One region of the Anaerotruncus massiliensis (ex Togo et al. 2026) genome, then DNA from elsewhere that is predicted to be linked to it. Evidence: predicted binding sites of a transcription regulator. Region 1 holds the regulator's gene; the other holds the start of a gene.
The links. Region 1 encodes Rex, which represses fermentation and respiration genes when NADH is low (regulators of the CRP and FNR family bind a similar motif). Its sites were predicted from a motif close to ATTGTTAANNNNTTAACAAT; they were not measured.
Positions count from the first base shown of each region.

Region 2: the regulator Rex is predicted to act here: its motif matches at 2,084-2,103, upstream of RCI06_RS07840 (phosphoenolpyruvate carboxykinase (GTP)).

Region 1 is NZ_JAPJQF010000017.1:32,442-36,488, forward strand. Features, by position in the region: gene RCI06_RS07240 (helix-turn-helix domain-containing protein) at 1-384, opposite strand, end outside; gene RCI06_RS07245 (hypothetical protein) at 545-742, shown strand; gene RCI06_RS07250 (sigma-70 family RNA polymerase sigma factor) at 757-1,062, shown strand; gene RCI06_RS07255 (isocitrate/isopropylmalate family dehydrogenase) at 1,174-2,358, shown strand; gene RCI06_RS07260 (redox-sensing transcriptional repressor Rex) at 2,389-3,036, shown strand; gene RCI06_RS07265 (hypothetical protein) at 3,261-3,944, opposite strand; gene ychF (redox-regulated ATPase YchF) at 3,944-4,047, opposite strand, start outside.
Region 2 is NZ_JAPJQF010000020.1:5,010-9,056, forward strand. Features, by position in the region: gene polA (DNA polymerase I) at 1-508, shown strand, start outside; gene rimI (ribosomal protein S18-alanine N-acetyltransferase) at 576-1,025, shown strand; gene tsaD (tRNA (adenosine(37)-N6)-threonylcarbamoyltransferase complex transferase subunit TsaD) at 1,022-2,047, shown strand; gene RCI06_RS07840 (phosphoenolpyruvate carboxykinase (GTP)) at 2,266-4,035, shown strand.

The sequences.
Region 1 (4,047 bases):
CTTTCCGCCGCTTTTGCGGCCCAGCTTGTTGACGGCGACCGACGCGCCCACCTCGATCGCGCTGACGACCTGGGTGATCTCCTCCTCGGTGAGGGGCACGCCGTTGAACATCAGCCCCTCCTGGGCGAGCAGCCTGCGCCGGAAATCCTCGAGGAACTCCCCGAGCTCGGGCGGTCCGGCGGGGCTTTCCGCCCCGTCGAGCAGCAGGTAGTCGCTCGGCACGCCGAAGAACCGGCAGAATTTGGTCAGCGTCTCGTTGTCCGGCTCCCGCCGTCCCTGCTCGTACATGCCCACCGCGCTCGCGGAAATTTCCAGCGCGCCCGCCAGTTCCTGTTGGGTCAGCCCCTTGGCCCTGCGCAGGGCCCGCAGCCTGTTAGCCAGCATTCCGGTCACCTCACTGTCCTGATAATAACACATTTCGTGTATTTCGTCAACAAAATATTGCAAATTGTGCGAATTTTTCTTGTGAATACACATTTCGTGTGGTACTCTTAAGATAGGAAGCAAAAATCACACGATTTGTAAAATCACAAGGAGGAATTGAATGGATTTAACCGCTTTGTCGGAGGAGTACCGGACGGCGGCCGACCGCCTGCAGGAGCGCCTGCGGGAGCTGAGGGTGTTCGCGCAGACGGCGCGCGGCGAGGAGGCGTTCGCCGCGCAGCGGCGGATCGACGCGCTCTACGCCGAACTGTACGACCTGCGCGTGGTCATGGACTACCTGCGCCACTATTATGACTGAGGGGGGCGGGGCACATGTTTGACGTATGTGAAAGCACCTTTTCCCTCCAGGATTTCGAGCGGATCGCCGCGCCGCAGTGCGCCGACAACGCACCCGCGCGCGCACGGTACGCGCGGTTCCTGCGCAGCGCCGTGCGCCACCTGCCGCCCAAGCAGCGGCAGGTCGTCGCGCTCTATTTTTTCGGGGGGCGCAACATCCCGGCGATCGCCCTGGAGCTCGGGGTGCACCCCTCCACCGTGAGCCGCAGGCTCGCGGCCGCCAAGCGCACGCTGCGCGCCCAGGTCGAGATGTGCAGCGAGGCGGGGCTGTTCCCCTCGTAAAAGCGGGGGAGGCGACCGGATTTCTTTCCATCGTTCATTGACAATGGGGTAAGTCTGTTATAAAATTATCATATATAGACAGACCGTCCGGCGTGAGAGCGCGCGGGGGAAATGAAAATATGGGAGGAAACGCGATTGGACCAGAAAGTCAAAGCCGCCGCTGAAAAGTTCGCGGCGCTCGTGGAAGCGCAGCTCGCGCGCAACGAGCGCATCAAGGCGCAGAAGGAGTTTACCGACTACGGGAAGCTCGACACCATCGTCATCGGCGTGTGCGGGGGCGACGGCATCGGCCCCATCATCACGAACGAGGCCGCGCGGGTGCTCCGGCACCTGCTGGCGGACGAGGTCGGGGCGGGCAAGGTGGAGTTCCGCACGATCGACGGGCTGACGATCGAGAACCGCGCGGCGCAGGGCAAGGCGATCCCCGACGACGTGCTCGCCGAGCTCAAAAAATGCCACGTCATCCTCAAGGGCCCCACGACGACTCCGCGCGCGGGCGACCCGTGGCCCAACGTCGAGAGCGCCAACGTCGCGATGCGCAAGGAGCTCGACCTGTTCGCCAACGTGCGCCCCGTCAAGGTGCCGAGCGAGGGGATCGACTGGACCTTCTTCCGGGAGAACACCGAGGGCGCCTATGCGATCGGCTCCTGCGGCCTCAACGTGGACGAGGACGTGGCGTTCGACTTCGTCGTGACCACCACCGAGGGCACCGAGCGGATCGCGCGGCTCGCCTATGACTACGCGAAAAAGAACCACAAGAGCCGCGTGTCGATCATCACCAAGGCGAACGTCGTCAAGACGACCGACGGCAAGTTCCTGAAGCTCTGCCAGAAGATCGGCGAGGAGTACCCCGGCATCACGACCGACGACTGGTACATCGACATCACCACCGCCAAGCTGATCGACCCCAAGCGCCGCCGCGACTTCCAGGTGTTCGTGCTGCCCAATCTCTACGGCGACATCATCACCGACGAGGCCGCCGAATTCCAGGGCGGCGTCGGCACCGCGGGCAGCGCGAACCTCGGCAAGCGCTACGCGATGTTCGAGGCGATCCACGGCTCCGCCCCGCGCATGATCGCCGAGGGCCGCGGCAAATACGCCGATCCCTGCTCGATGCTGCGGGCGGCGGTGCTGCTCCTGAGCCACATCGGCTACCAGGCCGAGGCGGATAAGCTCGAACGGGCGCTGGACATCTGTATGTACGAGGAAAAGAAGCTCGCGGTCACCGGCCGCGACACCGGCTGCACCTGCGAGGAATTCGGCAACTATGTGATGGACACCATCGCACGGCTGTAACCGGGAATTCTGGATCGAGAGGTTTTGCATATGCCGAAACACGAGGGTGTTTCCCTATCCGTTATCAAGCGGCTGCCCAGGTACTACCGGTTCCTCGGCGACCTGCTCAGCCGCGACGTCACCCGTATCTCCTCGCGCGAGCTGGCCTCCCTGATGCAGCTGACCGCGTCCCAGATCCGCCAGGATCTCAACTGCTTCGGCGGCTTCGGGCAGCAGGGCTACGGCTACAATGTGGCCGCGCTCCACAAGGAGATCGGCAATATCATGGGTCTCAACAAGCATACCCCCATGGTTCTCATCGGCGCGGGCAACCTCGGCCGCACGATCGCGCGCCACATGGATTTCGAGAGCAGCGGCTTCAAGCTCGTCGGGATCTTTGACGACAGCCCCCGCGTGATCGGCCAGAAGGTGAGCAGCCTGACCGTGCAGGACATGGCGGGGCTCGAGGCGTTCTGCAAGGAGCAGTCCCCGCGGGCCGCCATCCTCTGTATCCCTAAGGAGGTCGCCTTCGAGACCGCCCAGCGGCTCATGAAGCTCGGCGTCAACTGCTTCTGGAACTTCTCCCATTACGACCTCTCCCTCGACTTTGAGGGTGCGGTCGTCGAGAACGTCCACCTGGGCGACAGCCTCATGACCCTCTGCTACCAAATCAACGCCGCCTACCCCGAGGATGAATGACGGGGAGGCGAAAATAAGAAGGCCCCCGCCTTGCGGCGGGGGCCTTCTTTTGTCCGGTTTCCTCCGGAAGCCGTCAGCCCCCTTTCTTGAAAGAAAGGGGGCAAAGAACGTTTGGCGCAGGCCGGCCGCGTCCCCCGCAAAGGGGGGCGCCGTGAGAAAGCCAAAAGCAAAGATTTTCGCCCGCCTTTTTCAAAAGGCGGCGGGGCGGCGCCCCGGCCTGCTCTTCAGCTTTCCGCGATAACGAAGTCCGCGGTGATCTCCGAGCAGGCGAGCGCCTGCCCGCCGGTATCCGCGAAGCAGCTCAACTGCGCCGCGCGGTAGGTGCCCGGCGGCAACGGCTCGTCGAAGAGGTCGATGGGCAGCGTAATCGTGACGGTCTCACCCCCGTGCAGCACCCGTTCGGCGTTCACGTCGTCGGGGTTTGCCATCAGCCCCGCGCGCGGGGTGAGCGGCACGACGGCGTCCCCCTCCACCCGCCGGAAGTCGAACCAGTGGGTGTAGATGAGGTCGTTTTCCGTCCGGTTGGTGACGACGAGCGCGATCTCGCCGGTCCCAACAGGGTAGCTCTCCCGCTCGGGACGGGCGTCCACGCTGCGTTCCCCGGCGGGGAGCGCGGCGGCTTCGGGAAGCGGGGCGGTATTTTCCGGTTCGCCGGATTCGGCCTCGGCGGACCCGGCCTCGGAAGCCGCGGAGGATTCCGCGGGGACCACTTCCGCCCGGGAGGGGACCCCGTCAACGGGGGATGCGCTTTCCGGGGCGGGCGCGCCGCCGGGCAGGCCGACCACGCCCAGGACGAAGTCGTTCTGCGCCTCGGGCAGGAAGGCGGCGCGCTCCGGGTGCGGCCGCAGGAACAAAAAGAGCAGCGCGGCGAGCGCGAGCGCGCCGCACAGGACCAGCGCCCGCCTCATCAGACGTTGAAGCGGAAGAGGACGACGTCGCCGTCCTGCATGACGTATTCCTTGCCCTCCGAGCGGACAAGGCCCTTCTCCTTGGCGGCGGCCATCGAGCCGC
Region 2 (4,047 bases), on a different contig from region 1:
CAACTTCGGGATCGTCTACGGCATCGGGGCGTTTTCCCTCTCGCAGGATATCGGCGTCTCGATCGCCGAGGCGGACAGCTACATCAAGAATTACCTGGAGCACTACGCGGGCGTCCGGAAGTATATGGAGGACACCATCAAATTCGCGCGGGAAAACGGCTATGTGAGAACTCTCTTCGGCCGCCGCCGCTATCTGCCCGAGCTGGCCGCGTCCAACAAGGTGACGCAGGCATTCGGGGAGCGGGTCGCGCGCAACACCCCCATCCAGGGGACGGCCGCCGACATCATCAAGATCGCCATGGTGCGGGTGTTTGAACGCCTGCGCCGGGAGGGGCTGCGCGCCCGTCTCATTTTGCAGGTGCACGACGAGCTGCTCGTCGAGGCGCCCGCGGAGGAGGTCCCGGCCGCGACCGCGATCCTCAAGGAGGAAATGGAACATGCCATTACGCTCAAGGTCCCCCTCGTGGCCGACGCCAACGTCGGGGACAACTGGCTCGAAGCCAAATAGACCGCGCCGCCTCCGGCTGATTTCCCGCCTCTCGGGAACGCCCCAGTACCTCGTCCGCTTTGGGCGGATGACCGGGGCGGACGTGGCGGGGGTGGCCGAAATCGAGGCGGAGTGCTTCTCCCAGCCGTGGAGCGGGCGCACCCTCGCGGGGGAACTGGAAAACCCCTGCGCGGTCTTCTTCGTCGCCCGCAGCGGAAGCCGGGTGGTCGGCTACGCCGGGATGCACCGGGTGCTGGACGAGGGATACATCGCGAACGTGGCGGTCACGGCGGAATTCCGCCGCCGGGGGATCGCCACCGCGCTCATGCGGCGGATGTTCCTCTACGCCCGCCGGGAAAAGCTCGGCTTTCTGACCCTCGAGGTGCGGGAGGGGAACCGCGCGGCCATCGCCTTCTATGAGAAGCTCGGCTTCGGCGCGGTGGGCCGCCGCCGCAATTTTTACGCCAACCCGGCGGAGGACGCCATCCTGATGACGGCGTTTTTGACGCGGGGGGCGCGGGAGGAAACAGCGACATGAAAATTTTAGCGATCGAAAGCTCCTGCGACGAGACGGCCGCCGCCGTGGTGGAGGACGGGCGCAGGGTCCTTTCTTCGGTCATCAACTCGCAGGTGGCGGAGCACCGCGTCTACGGCGGCGTGGTGCCGGAGATCGCCTCCCGCCGCCACTGCGAGAACATCGTGCCGGTGGTACAGGGCGCGCTCGACGAGGCGGGCGTCCCGCTCGAGGGGATCGACGCCGTCGCGGTGACCGCCGCGCCGGGGCTCATCGGCGCGCTGCTCGTGGGGGTCAACTACGCCAAGGGGCTCGCCCTCGCGGCGGGAAAGCCCCTCGTGCCCGTCCACCACATCCGCGGGCACATCGCCGCCAACTACCTGGCCCATCCCGAGCTGGAGCCGCCCTTCCTCTGCCTCGTGGTGTCGGGCGGGCACACCCACATCGTCGAGGTGCGCTCCTACACCGAATTCCGCGTCGTCGGCCGCACGCGGGACGACGCGGCGGGGGAGGCGTTCGACAAGTCCGCCCGCGCGATGGGGTTCCCCTACCCGGGCGGCGTCTACATCGACGAGGCCGCCGGGCGCGGCGACCCGGGCAGATATAAGCTCCCCAAGCCCCGCGTCGAGGGCGCGCCCTACGACTTCAGCTTTTCGGGGCTCAAGACGGCGGTCATCAACCTGCTGCACAACGCCGGGCAGAAGGGGGAGGAGGTCGACGCCGATTCGCTGGCCGCGAGCTTCCAGAGGACGGTCTGCGAGGTGCTGACCAGCCACCTCGAGGCCGCGGCGAAGGAGCTCGGATACCGCGTCGTCGCGGCGGCGGGCGGGGTTTCCGCCAACAGCGGCCTGCGCGCCGCGCTCGGGGAGATGTGCCGGAAAAACGGCTTTGCGCTTTACGTGCCGCCCCTCTCCCTCTGCGGGGACAACGCCGCGATGATCGGCGCGCAGGGCTACTATGAATTCCTTGCAAATCCGCCCGCGGCGCTCTCCCTCAACGCCGCCCCGTCCATGGATATCGCGGCGGCGTTTTCGGCGCGGGACTGACAAAATGCAGGAGGGAACTTTGCCCTCCTGCAAAACTTTGACGAAAAATTAACACAAATTCCAGAAAACCCATTGCAATTTCAAAAGGTTCGGTCTATAATGATAAACGTGGGAGATTTCGATTTTCTAGGGAAACTCCACAGAAAACCGACCAAATTCCCCCGCATTCCGGCATGGTTTTTATAAATTATTCCAAATACACCGAGAGGAGAACAATCATGACAAACAACAAGAATGTCCTCAACTGGATTGAGGAGATGAAGGCGCTTGTAAAACCCGACAAGGTTGTTTGGATCGACGGCAGCGAGGCCCAGCTCAAAGAGCTGCGCGACCAGGCTCTCGCGACCGGCGAGATGGAGGCTCTCAACCCCGAGAAGCTCCCGGGCTGCCTGCTCCATCGCACCGCCATCAACGACGTCGCGCGCGTCGAGGGCAGGACCTTTATCTGCTCCCGCAGGAAGGAGGACGCCGGCCCGACCAACAACTGGGAGGACCCGCAGGTCATGTACGCCAAGCTGCGCACCCTCTTCGACGGTGCGATGCAGGGCCGCACCATGTATATCCTCCCCTACTGCATGGGCCCGATCGGCTCCCCCTTCTCCAAGGTGGGCGTTGAGCTGACCGACTCGATCTACGTCGTGCTCAACATGGACATCATGACCCGCATGGGCCAGCAGGCGTTCGACCAGCTCGGCGACACCTCCAACGACTTCGTCCGCGGCCTGCACTCCAAGGCCAAGATGGAGGAGGAGAACCGCTACATCGTCCAGTTCCCCGAGGACAACACCATCTGGTCGGTCAACTCGGGCTACGGCGGCAATGTCCTGCTCGGCAAGAAGTGCTTCGCCCTGCGCATCGCCTCCTACCAGGCGAAGAACGAGGGCTGGATGGCCGAGCACATGCTCATCCTCGGCCTGGAGAACCCCAAGGGCGAGATCAAATACGTCTGCGCGGCGTTCCCCTCCGCGTGCGGCAAGACCAACCTGGCCATGCTCATCCCGCCGAAGAAATTCCAGGATGCCGGCTACAAGGTCTGGACGGTCGGCGACGACATCGCCTGGCTGCGCGTCGGCCCGGACGGGCGCCTCTGGGCGATCAACCCGGAGAACGGCTTCTTCGGCGTCGCCCCCGGCACCAACATGAAGTCCAACCCCAACGCGCTGATCTCCACCCAGAAGAACACGATCTTCACCAACGTGGTCCACAACCTCGACGACAACACCGTCTGGTGGGAGGGCCTCGACAAGAACCCGCCCAAGAACGCGCTCAACTGGAAGGGCGAGAAGTGGGACTGCACCGACGGCTCCAAGGGCGCGCATCCCAACTCCCGGTTCACCGCTCCGGCGGTCAACTGCCCCTGCATCTCCTCCGAGTTCAATAACCCCAACGGCGTGCCCATCTCCGCGATCATCTTCGGCGGCCGCCGCGCCAAGACCGCTCCGCTGGTCTACCAGGCGAGGGATTGGAAGCACGGCGTCTTCGTCGGCTCCACCATGGCCTCCGAGACGACTGCCGCCGCCGCCGGCGCCGTGGGCGTCGTCCGCCGCGACCCGATGGCGATGCTGCCCTTCTGCGGCTACAACATGGGCGACTACTGGGCGCACTGGCTCGAAATGGGCGAGAAGCTCGGCGACAAGGCCCCCAAGATCTTCAACGTCAACTGGTTCCGCACCGACGACGAAGGCCACTTCATCTGGCCGGGCTTCGGCGACAACATGCGCGTGCTGAACTGGATCATCGACCGCTGCGAGGGCAGGGCCGAGGCGGTGGAGACCCCGATCGGCTACGAGCCGAAGCCGGAGGATATCGACGTGGAGGGTCTCGGCGACGTCACCACCGACACCGTCAAGGACCTGCTGACCGTCGACAAGGCCCTCTGGAAAGAGGAGGTCAAGGGCATCAAGGAGTTCTATGCGAAGTTTGGCGACAAGCTGCCGAAGGAACTCGAAAGCCAGCTCTCGACCCTCGAAGCCAACCTCGACAAGTAAGGTGCCGTTATG